Regions from separate parts of the Synergistes jonesii genome, predicted to be linked through region 2. Evidence: predicted binding sites of a transcription regulator. Region 2 holds the regulator's gene; the other holds the start of a gene.
The links. The regulator HrcA, encoded in region 2, represses chaperone genes, less so after heat shock. The targets are predictions, from matches to a motif close to TTAGCACTCNNTNNNANNGAGTGCTAA.
Positions count from the first base shown of each region.

Region 1: the regulator HrcA is predicted to act here: its motif matches at 1,889-1,915, upstream of groES (co-chaperone GroES).

Region 1 covers NZ_JMKI01000037.1:158,753-167,557, reverse strand. Annotated here, with positions in the region: gene EH55_RS09825 (hypothetical protein) at 1-369, shown strand, start outside; gene EH55_RS09820 (hypothetical protein) at 351-548, shown strand; gene tsaD (tRNA (adenosine(37)-N6)-threonylcarbamoyltransferase complex transferase subunit TsaD) at 548-1,570, shown strand; gene groES (co-chaperone GroES) at 1,954-2,244, shown strand; gene groL (chaperonin GroEL) at 2,282-3,928, shown strand; gene EH55_RS09800 (hypothetical protein) at 4,498-4,722, shown strand; gene EH55_RS09795 (type II secretion system F family protein) at 5,054-6,295, shown strand; gene EH55_RS09790 (type II secretion system protein) at 6,583-7,041, shown strand; gene pilM (type IV pilus biogenesis protein PilM) at 7,157-8,095, shown strand; gene EH55_RS09780 (PilN domain-containing protein) at 8,100-8,747, shown strand; gene EH55_RS09775 (hypothetical protein) at 8,734-8,805, shown strand, end outside.
Region 2 covers NZ_JMKI01000004.1:60,428-69,232, forward strand. Annotated here, with positions in the region: gene folP (dihydropteroate synthase) at 1-347, opposite strand, end outside; gene EH55_RS01355 (histidine phosphatase family protein) at 349-1,002, opposite strand; gene hrcA (heat-inducible transcriptional repressor HrcA) at 1,278-2,282, shown strand; gene EH55_RS01370 (nucleotide exchange factor GrpE) at 2,297-2,845, shown strand; gene dnaK (molecular chaperone DnaK) at 2,914-4,743, shown strand; gene dnaJ (molecular chaperone DnaJ) at 4,912-6,030, shown strand; gene EH55_RS01385 (M14 family zinc carboxypeptidase) at 6,603-8,805, shown strand, end outside.

The DNA of each region.
Region 1 (8,805 bases), on a different contig from region 2:
GCGATACAGATCATATACGTAGACGAAGCGATGTCGAAGGCGATAGCCTCCGACGTGTCGCTTCCCCAGTGGGTCTTTGAAATGGGGCGCTATTACGGGACCGACCCGATACGCAAAAAAAAGCTCTTTATCGCGCACGTCGACGTTTATAAGCCGTGGGACTTCGACTATACGAAAGTATTCGTCGGAGAGCATCGCCTTCGGAAAGAGGACATACTGTCGCCGAGCATGACGAACCCCTTCGGCCCTCAGCCGTCGAAGAGCGAGGGGTACTTCGCGTTTGCGATTCCCGCCTCTGGGCTCAAGGCCGGCAAAGAAATAAAAATAGGCTACGGAGATTACAGCGAGATATGGAAAATCCTGAAGTAGAAGAAAAACATCTTTACAGATGCGCCGAATGCGGCCTTGAATTCGCGAGCGGGGGCTTCGCCGAACAGTGCCCGCAGTGCCGCTGCCGCGTGCTGATACACGTCGAAGGCGAGGCGCGTCGCGGCAAAAAAAGCTGCTGCACCGGGAGCTGCGGGGGCTGCGGGGGCTGCTCGCACTGATGCCGGAAGAAGAAAAATTCATCACGCTCGCGATAGAGACGAGCTGCGACGATACTGCGGTCGCCCTCCTCGGCGGCGCGCGGAAGGTCCTAGCCGACAGCATATCGAGCCAGATCGATTCCCACAGCGCATACGGCGGGGTGGTGCCGGAGCTCGCGTCGCGCATGCACCAGGAAGCGATGCTGCCTCTGCTGGAAAGCGCTCTCGCGCAGGCCGGTGTAAAAAATCCGCGCGAAGAGCTCGGCCTTATCGCCGTCACCGCCGGCCCCGGGCTCATCGGTTCGCTGATGGTCGGCGTGATGACCGCGAAGGCGCTCTCGCAGGGGTGGGGCGTGCCGCTGCTCGGCGTCAACCATCTCGAGGGGCATATCTTTGCGAACGCCGCCTCTGAAGAGCTCGTGCCGCCGTTCATCTCGCTGATCGTCTCGGGCGGCCATACCGAAGTCGTCCTTGCGCGTGCATTCGGCGATTACGAGCTCCTCGGCACGACCCGCGACGACGCGGCCGGCGAAGCCTACGATAAGATATCGAAGGTCCTTGGGCTCGGCTACCCCGGCGGCCCGGTCATCGACAGGCTGGCGGCGTCGGGGGATGCGTACGCCTTCGATCTCCCCGTTCCCCTCGCCTCCACTCGCGAAATAGAATTCAGCTTCAGCGGTCTTAAGACCGCGGCGATGACGCTTATAGAAAAAGAATCCGAACGCGGCGCGCCGCCCGTCGCGGACATATGCGCGTCGTTTCAGCGCGCAGTCGTCGAAAGCCTTTTGAAAAAAATCACGCTCGCGGTTAAGACGACCGGCGTCAAGCGGCTCACTGTTTCCGGAGGGGTCGCGGCGAACTCGGCGCTGCGCGCGGCGCTTGAAAAATATTCGGCGGAAAAAAGCATCGAGCTCTTCCTGCCTCCGCGCAAGATGTGCACGGACAACGCCGTGATGATCGCCGCGGCCGGATATAATTCATATATGCGCGGAAACCTCTCTGATCTGCGGCTGACGCCGAACCCCTCGTGGAGCATATGGTGAAAGGCTCATAAAAAATATCGAAGCGCAGACCGCCGCGCGGCGAAAAAATTCGTCGCCGCGGCGTTTTTTTATTTTGTTGCCGCCCCGCCGTGCAGATTTTTCCATCACGCGCGCGGCTTCCCTCTATGCTGCGCTCTGCCGCGAGAAATCGCGGCGAGCCCGTTTGCCGGCGAAAGATTTATTAACGTCAAACACTTTTATGAAAATCCGCGAAAAAACGAGAAAACAAAAAGAAACAGCCAAAAATAAAAAATATTTGTATCTGTCCATGTTTGATAAAAGCTATGTCACAGACTAAAATCACAGTCGTTAAGAAGGTTAGCACTCGATGCAGGTGAGTGCTAACACAAGAAGGTTAAAAACATCACAGGAGGGATTTTTTAATGAAACTTAAACCGCTTGGAGACAGAATCGTAGTGAAAGCAGCGGAAAAGGAAGAAATGACGAAGGGCGGGCTCGTGCTCCCCGATACGGTTAAGGAGAAGCCGGTCGAAGGCGAAGTAGTCGCGGTAGGCACGGGCAGAGTACTTGACAACGGTTCGCGCCAGCCGATGGAAGTCAAGGTCGGCGACAGAGTCATCTACAGCAAATATTCCGGCACGGAAGTCAAGGTCGAAGAAGAGACCTACCTCGTCATCGGCGAGAGAGACGTGCTTGCGGTAGTAGAGAAGTAACGGCCGATAGGAAAAGATAAAGGAGAGGAATAAAATCATGGCAAAGATATTGCTTTTCAAAGAAGACGCGCGCCGCGCTATGGAGCGCGGGATCAACAAAGTGGCGGATACGGTCGGCATCACCCTTGGACCGAAGGGACGCAACGTAGTTCTCGAAAAGAAGTTCGGCTCGCCGGCGATCACCAACGACGGTGTGACGATCGCAAAGGAAATAGAGCTGGAAGATCCCTTTGAGAACATGGGCGTGCAGCTCATCAAAGAAGTCGCCTCGAAGACGAACGACGTTGCCGGCGACGGCACCACGACGGCCACGGTGCTCGCGCGCGCGATGATACGCGAAGGTATAAAGAACGTAGCGGCCGGCGCCAACGGAATGCAGATTCGCAAAGGCATGGAAGTCGCCACCGAAGCGGTAGTCGAAGAGCTGAAGAAGAAAGCCTCGCCTGTCAAAGGGCACAAGAAGACCGCGCAGGTCGCCTCGATCTCCGCTAACGACAAGAAGGTCGGCGAGCTCATCGCTGAAGCTATGGAGAAGGTCGGCGAAGAGGGCGTCATCACGGTAGAGGATAGCAAGAGCCTCGGCACGACGCTTGAGACCGTCGAAGGGCTCCAGTTCGACAAAGGCTACCTCAGCCCCTATATGATCACTAACCCCGACCGCATGGAGTCCCTCCTCGACGACGCGAAGATTCTCATCGTAGACGGCAAGATTTCGAACGTCAAAGATCTGCTGCCGGTGCTCGAAAAAATCGCGCAGCTGGCTAAACCTATCCTCATCATCGCTGAGGACGTCGAGGGCGAAGCCCTGGCGACGCTGGTCGTCAACAAGCTGCGCGGCACGCTGCAGGTAGTGGCGGTCAAAGCCCCGGGCTTCGGCGACCGCAGAAAGGCCATGCTGCAGGACATCGCGACAGTCACCGGCGCCACGGTTATCAGCGAAGAGGTCGGACGCAAGCTTGAAAGCGCCGACGTAGCGGACCTCGGTCAGGCGAAGAAGATAAAGGTGACAAAGGAAGACACGACGATCGTAGGCGGCGCCGGCGACCCGCAGAAGATCAAGGACCGCGCGGCTCAGATCAAGAAAGAGCTCGCCGACTCGACGTCCGAGTACGACAAAGAGAAGCTTCAGGAACGCCTCGCCAAACTCGTCGGCGGCGTGGCGGTCATCCAGGTCGGCGCTGCTACGGAGACGGAGCAGAAAGAGCTCAAGCTCCGCATCGAAGACGCTCTGAACTCGACGCGCGCGGCAGTAGAAGAAGGCATCGTCGCAGGCGGCGGAGTGGCGCTCGTGGAATGCTCGAAGGCGGTCAAAAAAGAAGCCGAGAAACTCGAAGGCGACATCAAGACGGGCGCCATGATAGTCGAGAAGGCGCTGACCGAGCCGCTCTTCCTGATTGCGAACAACAGCGGCATGCAGGGCGACGTCATCATCGAGAAGGTCAAGACGCTGAAGGAGGGCCAGGGCCTCGACGCGACGACGGGCGAATACGTCGACATGATCGAAGCCGGCATCATCGACCCCGTCAAGGTAACGCGCTCGGCTCTGCAGAACGCTTCTTCGATAGCGGCCATGATACTCACGACGGACGCGATAGTGGCGGACAAGCCGGAGAAGAAGGATCGTCTCGGCGACATGGGCGGCGGAATGAACGGTATGGGCGGAATGGGCGGCATGGACTACTAAGTCCGAGCGCCTGCATAACATAAGGAAATACGAAAGCCGGAGATGCGCTCTCCGGCTTTTTGCTGGTGTGCCGGGCATGGCACAGCTCTAACTGGTGAAAGTCCAGTCGCGGTTATTTACCGCCAAGCGTAGCGAAGCGCAAGCAGAAGGCAGCAATGTCCAAGTGAAGGAAGCGGTGTAGCAAAGCCATTGAGCCTACGAACAGAAACCGGATACAAGGCTAAACGGAGGGTGAGGTTGCCTGACAAACCTAAGCCCAAAAGGCAAACATAATACCGAAGCAGTAAATCCGGAGGTTGTGTGGTGAAAGAACTGTGTCTTACCCCGGGAGATCCATCCGGCGCAGAGAAGCGTGCGGAAAAGGCCTGCGGATGGAGTCAGCTGAGAGCATAGTACCGACAGCACCAGACGGGAAGGGCCTAATGTCAATGTATTGCAAATCACTGCAAGCAAGGTCGGAATAATCCGAAATCAAGGATATGCCCTGAAAGCAGAAACGTAGGTCTGCGAAGGCAAAAGGCAGAGGGGACGATTTTCGATAGCTTTACGAACAGACAGAGGAGCAACAAGTGGAATTAATCGAATGGATATTACAGGACAGGAATATTGACGAGGCAATAAAGGCAGTCAAGCGAAACAAAGGTGCAGCCGGCATCGACGTGATGAAGGCGGATGAACTTGACGCATACTTCGCCTTGCACAAAGAAGAGATAAAAGCTCAGATACGTGAAGGCAAATACAAGTCGAGTACAGTAGACTTGGATGGTACAGACGATGCGGAATGCACATGGTGAATTATGCACTGAACCCCAAAATACTGGGGTGGAAAACAAAAGACCGACCGGGACCGGTCGATCCTTTGGCGTATTATCTGAGTCAATACTTGATTCTACATTGATGTAGCGCCGTATACGAGAACCGTACGTACGGTGCAACGGGAGGGCTGAGGGATATCGCCCTCGCTCTACCCTATTCCCCTGAAAAAATATTTGCAAGTTGTTTGTAAGGTATAATAATTGTAAACAAGAGGTGATTATGACGAAAATCATCATTGACCTTTTCTTCTTTTAATTCAATAATTATCGATAATTAATTGGCTGTACGAGAACCCGGGCGGAGGGCGTTATGGAGTTTTACTATGAAGCGAAGGAGAAGGGCGGTAAACAAGTCAGCGGCACTCACAGCGGCGAAAATGAAAGCGATATAGTCAAGTGGCTGAAGGGCCGCGGTTTCGTACCGCTGAAAATTGCGAGGAGCGAGGGAGTCTCGCTTTCGGCGCCTGACGACAAGCTGGACGGCGTCCGTCGCCTGCGCTTTCTTGCCCTTTCGCCGCGCGTAGAGCTGCAGGACAAGCTCGTCTTTTTCCGTCAGCTCGCCACTATGATAGAGGCCGGCATCTCCGTGCCCGGCGCTTTAGCCGCGCTCGCCGGCCAGACGCAGAATAAGCGCTTTTGCGCTATACTCTCCGGCGTATATGAAAGAGTCTCCGCCGGCTCGACGCTCGGCGCCGCAATGGCGGAGTATCCGAAGTGCTTTGATTCGATAACGATACCCCTCGTGCGTTCCGGAGAAGAATCGGGGACTCTTGACGAGAGCCTTGGCAAGTTAGCTAAATTCTTCGAAGACCAGAACAATCTGCGCAGAAAAATAATTTCCGCGATGACATATCCGGCCGTCGTCATGGGCATAGCGATACTCGTCCTCGGTGTGATGGTCGTCGTCGTCATCCCGCAGTTCGAAAGAGCGTTCGCCAATCTTAACGTCGAGATGCCTTTCCTCACGAAGGCGACGTTCGCGATAGGGCGCTGGATGTCGTCTATGTGGTACGCGATCCCGCTGGCAGTTATTCTTATAGTTTTCATAGTCTCGCGCCTGCGCGGTATGCGGTCGATGAAGCTGCCTATAGACGGGATGCTGCTGAAAATGCCGCTGTTCGGCGACATAATATTCAAAGCGTCGCTTACGCGTGCGTTCAGAACGATGAGCTCGCTGCTGCGCTCGGGCGTGCCGGTGCTGGCGGCGCTTGAAATGGCGTCGGAGGTCGCCGGCAACGAGAAGATAAAGAGAGATTTTCTCCTTCTCCGCGACGGCGCGTCCATGGGAAGGACGATGAACTCCCTCGTCCGCGAAAGGAAGCTCTTCTCCCCGATGATAGGGCATATGATGGCCGTCGGGGAAGAGACCGGGCGCACGGACGAAATGCTCGATAAGATAGCGGACTGGTACGACGCCGAACTCTCTGAAAAGATAAAGCGTCTGAGTTCGATACTCGAGCCGGTGATGGTCCTCTTCGTCGGTGTCATTGTCGCGTTTATGACATTGGCTATATTCATGCCGATACTATCGGCTATAAACGCGTTTATGTAAAAAATAACAGATTTTTTTATTTTGCATAATTATTTTCTTTTTTTTAGGAAAAGGTATTATAATCTTTGTGCTGAGAGAAGACGGATTTTGCACTGAGATTTTTATATTAGAGAATAGATAAGGATAAATAAAGCTTTTTTACAGCGAATGATTGGTCGCATCCTTAGAAAGCCAAGCTTAAGATTCGGGGAATAGGAGCGCGGATTTCGCTTCGGCTGAGAGGGCGCCTCCACGCGGCGAACGACGTCTCAAAGTGTTTGTAAAGATAAAAACGGAGGAGGATGTTCATGCATAACATGCTCAGAAAAGATTGCAAGGCAAAGGGGTTTACGCTGGTGGAGCTTCTCATAGTCATCGTCATCATCGGTATTCTCGCCGGGATGATGATGCTCTCGACCGGCTCGGCGACAGACAAGGCCGAGGCTACGAAGATCGTATCGAATCTTAGGGGCATAAAAGCCGCCTGCCTTATGTATTACGCCGAGAACAGAGCGTGGCCGGTAAGCTCTGATAAGACAGTGCTTGACAAGTACCTTGATCAGAAAATCTCCGGCATGAACTCCTATGGCATCGATATCAATAACGGCGACATCTTCGCCCGCTACAGTGACGCGGCCGTGATGACGACCGGCGTAAAAAATAAGCTTAAAAATATGGCGTCGGAGTCGGGGCTTAAAGCCTCTGCCGCGGTCAGCGCAGACGACTACTCAAATGGCACTGCTGTTTACATGCCTATCAAAAAATAGCTTTAGATAGTTTTTTATATAAAGTAAAAGAGTATCCGGCGGAGGGCGCTCTGACGCATCCTCTATGTGTATGCTTACATAATATGAACGTTCCAACGTTTTTCGGAGGTGTGATATGGCTTTGCTTTTCAAGAAGAAAAATCTCTCTGCCGGATTGTCGCTTGAGGGCGGCGCCTTCCGCCTGCTGACGCTGTCCGACGGAGAGGGATACGGCAGCGTCCTTAAATCGGCGTGCGGCAGATTTCCCAAAGAGATTTTAAGATCAGACGACATATGCGAAAATTTCGACGCCGTTTTCAAATTTGTCGCGGAGGAATCGGGCGGCATCTCGACGCCGGTCAATCTCGGCCTGCCCGTTACAGAGTCTCTGCTCCGCGTCGTCGATATGCCCGGCCTTTCTCTCGCGGAGGCGAAGCAGGCTTTCAAGTTCGAGGTAGAAAACTATTTTCCTTTTTCGGAGAGCGACTGCGCCTACGATCTTGCCGAGATCGATTACCCGGTTGGGGAGAATGTAAGCGAAAAGCGCTTCCTCGTCGCCGCGGCGAGGAAGGCGCTGCTCGAAAACATCACGCGCGCCGCCGCTTCGCACGGCATAAGGCTCGCTTCTCTGGAGCCTTCGCAGATAGCTCTCGAACGCGCGGCCGGCGCAGAGTACGGCTTCGACGACGCCTGCGTTTACATATACGCGGGCGTTGGGCGCTCTGTCGTTATCCTCTCATGGAAAGGCTGCGGGATATTCTATGGTAATATAGCGTCGGGCTTCGGTAAAATGACGGAGAGGGGGGCGAATGACGACGAATACGCTGCTATGGCGGCTTCTTTCTCGCGCGAGGTGCGCTCGTCCCTTCAGTTCGCGATGTCGCGGAGCCGTGCTTTTACCGTTAAAACGGCGTATCTTTTCGGATTCGGCGCTTCGCGGCAGCTGAGCGATATGCTGGCGGATTTGACCTCGCTGGAAAACGTCACGCTTATCGACGTGATGAAGCTACACGGAATATGTTTCGAGGCGGACGGCGGCGGATGGGAGACCGCGCTCGGTCTCGCGCTGAGGTGAAGTCGTGGTTGTAAAGATAGACCTGCGCGCCAATAAACAGGCAGAAGCTTCCGAAAAAGAGAATAACGTCCTCTATTACGCCGTTTTCGCAATGGCAGCGCTTTTTATCCTTTCTTCTATCCTTGTCATTGCGAAAAGCGCGTGGCGCATTTACTCGCTGAGAGACGAAGAGATGAGCCTCGAACGCCGGACGGCGGCGAACAACGAGAAACTTGCCGTTATGGACGCCGAGTTCAAGAGGATCGAGGCGCAGAACAGAGATTCCGCGGATAAGCTGGATTTCGTCCTTTCAGGCCTTCCCGTCGTCGAGTTCCTCTACGAGATCGGGGAGCGCACGCCGGACGGCGTAGCGCTCGAATCGGTTTCGATGTCGAACGCCGTGGCGTCGCTGAAGGGCGTGGCTTTCGCCGACGAAGAAGTTCTTGAACTCGGAAAAGCGCTCGCGGCGGCAAAGGGCGTAGAATCCGTTTCGCTGCCTGCGATAAGCGCTGGGCAGCGCGAGGGCCTGTCGATCCGGCAGTTCGCGCTTGAGGTGAAGCTCAACCCGCTGTGGGGCGTCCTCGCCGAAGAGGAGTCCGCGGAAAAGAGGGATAGCGGCGGAAGCGGGGAATTGAAGGATGGAGGCGCTCGCGGCTCAAATGAAGCTGATTAATTGTGCGGAATTGTCGCGCGAACAGCTGCTGGCGGTCGGGGCTGTCATTGTGGTAGTG
Region 2 (8,805 bases):
GCTACGAGGGAACGGATGTCCGCCGCGAGCTCCGGCAGCTTCCACCACGGCATCTTTTCCAGCTTCTCAGCGAGGAAGCCGAGCTGCTTGGCCGTGCCGAAAATTATCACGTCGCTTTCCTTGACGCCGCAGGTTATGACCTGTGCGTGGACGGCCGCATCCCCGCCGCGCGAAAGCATCTCCTGCTTGATGACGGCGGCGGCCGGCGACGGCGCTCCAGTCACGTATATCTGAAGCATTTCGCGGCGCGCGTCGAAATAGCTCAGCGATCCCTCGCCGCAGCCGATCTTTACCGCAGCCTGTTCGAGCTCTTTTTTGTCTCCTAAGCGAATCAAATGCGCCTGCATATCAATCAAACTCCTGAACGATGGGAAGTCCCGCCAGATGCTCTGTGAAATTCAGCCCCATTAGGCAGTAGCCGTGAAGCGAGTCGAAGGTCAGCAGGCTGTATGAAGCGGTGTCGAAATGTATCCTCCAGTACGACGGACGGCGGATGCCGAGCGCGCCGCCGATGAGCGGCTTGAGCACGCCTCTATGCGCGATGAGCGCGATCGTGCTGCCTCGGCGCTCTTCTATTATTTTATTGAGATCGGTGAGGGCCCTGTCGCGTACCTGGTCGAGAGTCTCCGCGCCTTCGAGCTTCCACTCCTCCGGCTGCGTGAGCCACGTATGCCACAGCTCGGGCTGTTCGACTGCGAGCTCGGCTTTTATTCTGTTTTCCCATGCGCCGATGTGTATGTTGCAGAAGCCGTCGCGCGTTTCGTAGGGCAGGCCGATCGCGTCTCCGAGAATCTTCGCTGTCGTCGTCGCGCGCGAAAGCGGGCTCGAATAAATATATTCGATGCCCTTATCCTTGAGGGCCGACGCCAGCGCGTGCGCCTGCATAAGCCCGTTGTCGTTCAGGGGGAAATCTATGCAGCCGCGGATGCGCCTTTCTTTGTTGCCGGCGCACTCGCCGTGGCGAATCAGATATATGAATGTCTTGTCTCCGTCTTTGTTCAAAAGTTGTCACTCCCGCCGCGGCGGCGCGCGGATAAAAAAACAATGCGGCGCGTCTGCCGCAAAACATTTTTTTATTATACATCAAACACCGGCGAAGAAAACCGCGCAGCGCGCCGCGCGAAAAAAATTCCGGCGAGAAAATCCGCAAAAATTTTTTTGACCTGTATTGACAAAAGCCATTATGACGATTATTATTTACTTGTCGTTGGGGTGTTGGCACTCGATGTCATCGAGTGCTAACAAATAGAGGCAGACGATACGGAAGGTGAGGCGGAATGATCACGGAAAGACAGTTGGAAGTCGTCCTCTCCGTAGTGTACGAGTACATAAAGAGCGGCGAGACCGTCGGTTCGCGTACCGTTTCGCGCCGCTACCTCACGGGGCGCAGCTCCGCTACGATAAGGAACGAGATGTCCGACCTTGAGGACATGGGCTTCCTGACGCAGACCCACGCGTCCTCCGGACGCATCCCGACGACTCAGGGATACAGGCTCTACGTCGACTCGGTGCTCCAGCGCATGAGTAGCGCCGGCCCGTCTGTGAAGCTGTTGCAGAAAATGATGGAGCACAGGCAGGGGCTCGGCAAAATGCTGGAGCTGGCCTCCGAGATGCTGAGCCGCGTATCCGATTATGTCGGCATCGCCGCGATCACGCCGCTCGACACGGTACGCTTCCAGCATGTCAGCTTTGTCCGTCTCGGCGAGAGGCGCGTGCTGCTTCTTATCGTTTTGCAGGGCGGCCTCGTGCATCAGAAGTTCATCGACATGACGACGGACATGCCGCAGGAAGAGCTGGACAAGCTCGCGGCGGGCCTCAACCGCTATTCCGGCAGGCCGTGGAGCGAGATAAAAGCTTCGCTGAAGACCTCTCTGACCGCTGGACTCAACAGCTGCCGTGAGGCCTGCAGCAGGGCCCTTGCCGCGATAGACGGAATGCTCTGCGCGCCGAAGACGAGAATCTTCACCGGCTCGCTGAGTGGCATAATGAAGCTGCAGGATTTTCAGGATCTGGGTAAGATTCAGGCTCTCTGTTCCTTTATAGAAGAAGAAAGCAGCATGACGGCTCTCGTCAACCGCTGCTCTATGAACGAGATGAACGTGATGATAGGCAGAGAAAACGGCGTTCCGGGCATGGAAAGCTCGGCGCTTGTGGCCGCGACGGGCGAGGCCGGGGGGCAGAAGGCCGTGGTGGGCGTCATCGGCCCCGAGAGGATGGATTACGAAAAAGCTATCAGCGCGATAGACGGGGTGCTGCGGGAGCTGGACTCCGACCAGAGCTAAAGAGGAGAATAGATATGGACGAGCAGAAAAAACCTAACGCCGAAGAGCCGCAGGCCACGGAAGAAGTGCTGGAAGCCGCCGAAGAGGCGGAGCAGCGTCCTTCCGAGTGCGACGAGCTCAAAGAAGAGGTAAAAAAATTAAAGGAGGAGGTCGCGCGCGGCAGGGCGGATTATTTCAACCTGCGCACGAGGATGGAGAGAGACCGCGAGATCAACGCGAAGCTTGCGGCGGAGCAGGCGGTGAAAGAAATGATACCCGTCTTTGAAAACCTCGAAAGAATCGCTGACGCCGTGACGGATAAGGAAAGCGCCCTGGCAAAGGGGATGGCGATGGTCATCAAACAGTTTGAAAATGGCCTCTGCAATCTGGGGCTGGAATTCATCCCGGTAGAGGGAGAGTTCGACCCGTCGCTTCACGAAGCTGTGTCGATGGAGCCGGTCGACGACGCGTCAAGGGACGGACACATAATCGGCGCGCTTTGCCGCGGCTACAAGCTGGCGGGGCGTGTGCTGAAAGCGCCGCAGGTGCGCGTCGGAAAGTACAGCGGCGGACAGGATAATTGATAATTAAGGAAACAAAAGGGGCGGCAGCGCCCGTTAAAAATTTATAAACACAAAAGGTGGAGTGTATTATGAGCAAGACAATAGGAATAGACCTTGGAACTACGAACAGCTGCGTGTCGGTAAAAGAGGGGGACAACGTAACGGTAATACCGAACCCAGAAGGGCAGCGCACCACGCCGTCCGTGGTGGCCTTCACTAAGGACAACGAAATACTCGTCGGGCAGCTTGCTAAGCGCCAGGCGATAGTCAACCCCGACCGCACGGTCATTTCGATCAAGCGTTCGATGGGCAGCGACAAGACGATATCGATAGACGGCAAGAGCTACACGCCGCAGCAGATATCGGCGATGATTCTCCAGAAGCTCAAGAAAGACGCCGAAGAGTATCTCGGCACGACGGTCACCGACGCGGTCATCACGTGCCCCGCCTACTTCACCGACGCTCAGCGTCAGGCCACGAAGGACGCGGGAACGATCGCCGGGCTCAACGTAAAACGCATCATCAACGAGCCGACGGCGGCCTGTCTCGCCTACGGTGTCAACATGGAGAAGGGCGACCATAAGATAATGGTCTACGACTTGGGCGGCGGCACCTTCGACGTTTCGATACTCGACGTCGGCGAAGGCGTTTTCGAAGTCCTCTCGACGGCCGGCGACAACCTGCTCGGCGGCGACGACTGGGACAACGAGATAGTCAAATGGCTCGCGTCGGAGTTCAAAAAGAGCGACGGCATCGACCTGCTGAAGGACAAGATGGCTTCGCAGCGTCTGCGCGAAGCGGCCGAAAAGGCGAAGATCGAGCTCTCGTCGATGCAGGAAACGACGATCTCCCTGCCGTTCATCACTGCAGACGCCAACGGTCCGAAGCACCTTGAACTGAAGCTGACGCGCGCGAAATTCGAAGACCTGACGCACGCGCTGCTCGAAAAGACGATAGCGCCCGTCAAGACGGCGATGAAGGACGCCGGGCTTGCGCCGGCCGACATCAACAAGATACTTCTCGTCGGCGGCTCGACGCGTATGCCGATGGTCCAGAAGCTTGTGCAGGAGATCATGGGCAAAGAGCCGACAAAGGGCATCAACCCGGACGAGTGCGTCGCAATGGGTGCGGCTCTGCAGGGAGCCATCCTCTCCGGCGAACAGCAGGGGATAGTCCTCGTCGACGTAACGCCGCTTTCGCTCGGACTTGAGACGCTCGGTGGAGTCTTCACGAAGATAATCGACAAGAACACCGCGATCCCCGTCTCCAAGAGCCAGGTATTCACGACGGCGGCGGACAACCAGCCGCAGGTAGAGATACACGTGCTGCAGGGCGAGCGTGCGATGGCCGGCGACAACGTAACGCTCGGGCGCTTCATCCTCGACGGCATCAAGCCGGCGCCGCGCGGTATCCCGCAGATCGAAGTAACGTTCGATATCGACGCAAACGGTATAGTGAACGTCACGGCGAAAGACAAGGCGACCGGCAAGGAGCAGCACATCACCATACAGTCGTCGCGCCTGACCGAAGAGGAGATCGAGAAGATGCGCCGCGACGCTGAAGTGAACGAAAGCGCGGACAAAAAGCGCAAAGAGCTCATCGAAGCTCGCAACGAAGCGGAGTCGGTTATTTACCAATCCGAGAAGCTTGTCAAGGAATCAGGCGGCGCTGATCCCGCGGCTCAAGCAAGAGTCAACGAGCAGATAGCCAAGCTCCGCGAAAAGATGGGCGGAGAGGACTCCTCGGCGATCAAAGAAGAGACGAAGAAGCTGATGGATGTGATGAACGTTCTCGCGCAGGCGGCGCAGAAGGCCGGAGCCGGAACGCAGCCTGGAGCAGGGGCTCAACCGCAGCCGCCGCAGGATAACGGAGGCGACGGCGAGACGGTAGACGCAGAATTCCACGAGGAAGACAATTAATCCTCAAAAAATAGCCAAGTATGCCGCAGAGGATACCTCTGCGGCATATTAGTGAGATATGCGGCGCAGGCGGCTCTCCCAGATTTTTAACTAATCTTGACAAATAGCCGCCCTGTTGTATAATCCGTTGCTGTAAATGCGTAAATTTTATTGAGAGGTGAGGCGCTGATGGCTGCTCCCGGTAAAAAGGACTATTACGAAATATTGGGCGTTAGCCGGGAAGCATCGGCTGACGACATAAAGAAGGCTTACCGTACGCTGACGAGGAAATATCATCCGGACGCAAACCCGGGCGACAAAGAGGCGGAAGCCAAATATAAAGAGATAAATGAGGCGAACGAGGTCCTGAGCGATCCTAAGAAACGCGCGCAGTACGACCAGTTCGGCTATGTCGGCGACATGCCGCCCGAGGGCTTCGGAGGCTTTGGCGGCTTCGGAGGTCAGGGGCAGACCTTCACCCAGGAGGATATAGGCGATCTCTTCGGCAATCTATTCGGCGGAGGCTTCGGCGGCCGCAGGCGTTCGGCGAACCCGAACGCGCCGAGGCGCGGCGCCGACCTTGAGGCGACGGTAAGGCTGACGCTCGAAGAGGCTTACAGAGGAGTTACGCGCAAGCTGGAAATCCCGCGCCTCGATACATGCAGGCGCTGCGGTGGTAGCGGCGCGGAGCCGGGCAGCAGCGTCAACGTTTGTCCGACCTGCCACGGCAGCGGCCAGATCTTCCAGGTCGTCAACACGCCGTTCGGACAGATGCAGCAGTCCGGCACATGCCCGACCTGCCGCGGCAAGGGCAAGACCGTCGATAAGGTATGCACCGAATGTCGCGGCAAGGGACGCGTCAGGCGCACGGCCACGGTAGATGTCAAAATACCTGCCGGAGCCGACAACGGAATGCGCCTGCGTGTATCGAGTAAGGGCGAGGCTGGCGTGAACGGCGGCCCTTCCGGCGACCTCTTTATTTTGACCGAAGTCATGCCCGACGCGAGATTCACGCGCAGGGACGACGACCTCAACACGACCGTTGAGATAACCTTTCCGCAGGCCGCGCTCGGCTGCGAAGTAAAGGTGGAGACCTTCGACGGCATAGAGAAGCTCGACATACCGGCCGGCACCCAGGCGGGCTCCAAACTGCGCATCAGAGGGCGCGGAATGCCGCGCCTGAAGACGAAGGGAAACGGCGACATGAACATACTCGTAAAGATAAAAGTCCCGAGGACCCTGACGCAGAAGGAGCGTAAACTGCTGAAAGAGCTGGCGAAGGAAAGCGGCGTGGAGACGGCGGGATAGACGCGCTTTGCGCGACTGAGTGAACTTTAAGAAATAGTATGTTTCTTATGTTTGAACCTCTACATTGTAAAAAATGAAAAATTGCATTTCCGCAGACATACTCTGCGGAAATTTTTTTGCGTCCCGATTATTTTGTGAAAGAATAGTACTCTACCCCATATAGCTGAAAAACTATGCCGTTGGAAGGCTTAAATAGTGTTTGAAGACTAAGCGGCCGTGTTTGAAAGTTATTAGAAAAAAGAAATAGTTTTTGTAAATATCAATATAAACTAAGCATATTAAAACGTTTAGTTTATTATTTTTAATAAATAAAAATAACAATTACAATTTTTCCACTCTAACTATTGACGTCGTATGATGTTAGGCATTAGAATAAAAAAACTCATATTATTGTAGTATCAATGGACTAAGATTGCGGCTTTAATGATTTCGCTACAATGTCAGAGAGACGCTGGCGAAAATGTTTTGTCGAAATTACTTAGCCCATTTGTATAAAGGAGGTGTAATTTCTTAAATACTGCGCTGTTATTGGTCGATCGGAGATTTAAACATCCTGAAGGGGGAACTTAGTAATGAAAAGGAAACTTAATGAGATTTCTCTCAGAACGTGGCTCCTAGTATTGGTTTTGCTGTTTGTTCTGCCTTCTATATCCTTAGCGGATCCTCCTGAGATTCCATGGGGTGGGGTTAACAGAGCTAATTTGGACTACCCAGAATATCTTAGAAGCTACCATGATAAGAAATTTGAGGCGACTAAATTTGACTTTAGTTTTTTGCCGAGGGTAACGAACGGCAAGAGCAGCAGTGTGCTGGGTGAAAAAGCCTATCAGGCGACGCAGGATGAGCTTATTGGCTATATCGCTTCGCTTTCACCGAAAAATTTACGCTGGAAGATAATCGGCGAATTTCCAAGCTATGGAAAGGCTGAAGGCGTGGCCTCTGTCTCCGACGGGTCGTTTAAGCTACCGCTTCTTGTCTTCAGCGATCCTCCGGTATTCTCACCGAATGAGGTAAAGGCGCTGAAAAAACCGGTAATATGGCTGCAAGGTCAAATACACGGCGGCGAATCAAGTGGCGGAGACGCGATGCAGGTCCTTGCTAAACGGTTGGCGGAGGGTGATTTGAACTATCTGCTGGAAAAGATATCTGTGGTCATTGTTCCTCGGTATAATGTCGACGGTGCATGGAGAAACCAGCGCGGGACAAATTCTTACCGCTACCGTATCAACATAGACCAGAACCGCGACAATCAGGGCTTTGAGTCCGCGATAACAAGAACGATGCACAGACTTGTCAATGAATACGAACCTTTCTTCTTCGGTGATGCCCACGAGATGGGATTTACGACGGGAACGGGCTATGTTAAAGGAGAATCTACAAGATTGACGATAGACTGGAGCGGATATGACATCGCCACTCTTATAGCCCCGATTTACAATCACCCGGAAAAACTGAAGAAATATATAACCGACGTGTTTGAACCAGCGTATCACAAAAACGTGGAAGACAGAGGGTTGAACTGGGCATGGTATACGCAGACTTCTACCACCCCTCCCGGAGAAACCCCTGGTAGAGTAGTAGGACTGCGTGGCTATGTTTCTGCCGACGTAAGAGCAAAGAGTGGCGATGAGATCGTCTGTGTCACAGCTGCGGACGGGGGCGAAAAATATGTCCCTCTGCAAACATTTGACGGGGCGATTGACACGGGAATTACAGATCCGTCTTTCGGCCTTAAAGGAGCCTGCAGTATTTTGACAGAGTCTACGACTCCTGCTATAGGGGTGAATTTAGGACTTCGTGTCGCAGGACATGTTTCGGTATATGAGTCGGTTCTCAAAACAGCGTACGAAAGGGCCGATGAATTTTACGATACAGTATTGCAGGCGCGGGCAGATATGGCGGCCCGCGGCAAAAAAGTTGCCGACGACAACAGGCTGGTTCTTACGATCCATTATCCTGAAGAAAGCGTTAAGCATAATATCCCAGTGTTGACTGCCATTCAGGATGCCGCCACTATGTCATGGTCTGTAAAGCCAGGAGTATTTGAAAGCAAGATGTTCCTTTCAAGAAATGGAACGCCCAATATTTCAGTTGTTCAACCGCGGGCGTATGTAATCAAAGCCAATGATGCCACAATTGCCAGACTTGCACATTCCGGCGTCGTCTTTGAACGTCTGAATAAGGAGAGCGAGATTGAAGTAGAAGCATATACCGTGGATGCGGCGTCTGCAAAGGTGGGCGACACAAACTTGGTTCCTTCGGGAATGAGCGGCTGGAGTGACGCAAAGGTAATAACAGCGGTATCAACGACTAAGAAAAAGGTAAAGTTCCCTAAGGATACATATATCATGTATATGGACCAGGTGCGCGCGACTCATGCGGCATATGCCTTGGAGCCTCTTTCTCTAAGAAACTATGGTAATTATTACCTTTGCATGAAGACTGACATGCCGAAGATCGGAGGAGACCCGGTAAGCGAAGGTTTCTTCAAGGCGGATGTTGGAGACGAGTATCCCGTGTACAGATACATGGGTACGGAAAAGCTTGACAGCTACTCGATCGGTCAGCTTACAGCTCCACTTGCTACGGAAAATTCTATGGTAGAATGGGTGCTCCCATACAGCGCGGCAGAGAAGGACGAGATTGCTGCGGAACTCGGCATGGACGTATTGTGCATAAGCAAAGCGTGGATGTGGTTGAAAGGTAAAGAGTTCACCGCAACAATGCCCGACAGCGCTGGAGATGTGGATTTAAGAGAGGCGCAGTGGTATGCGT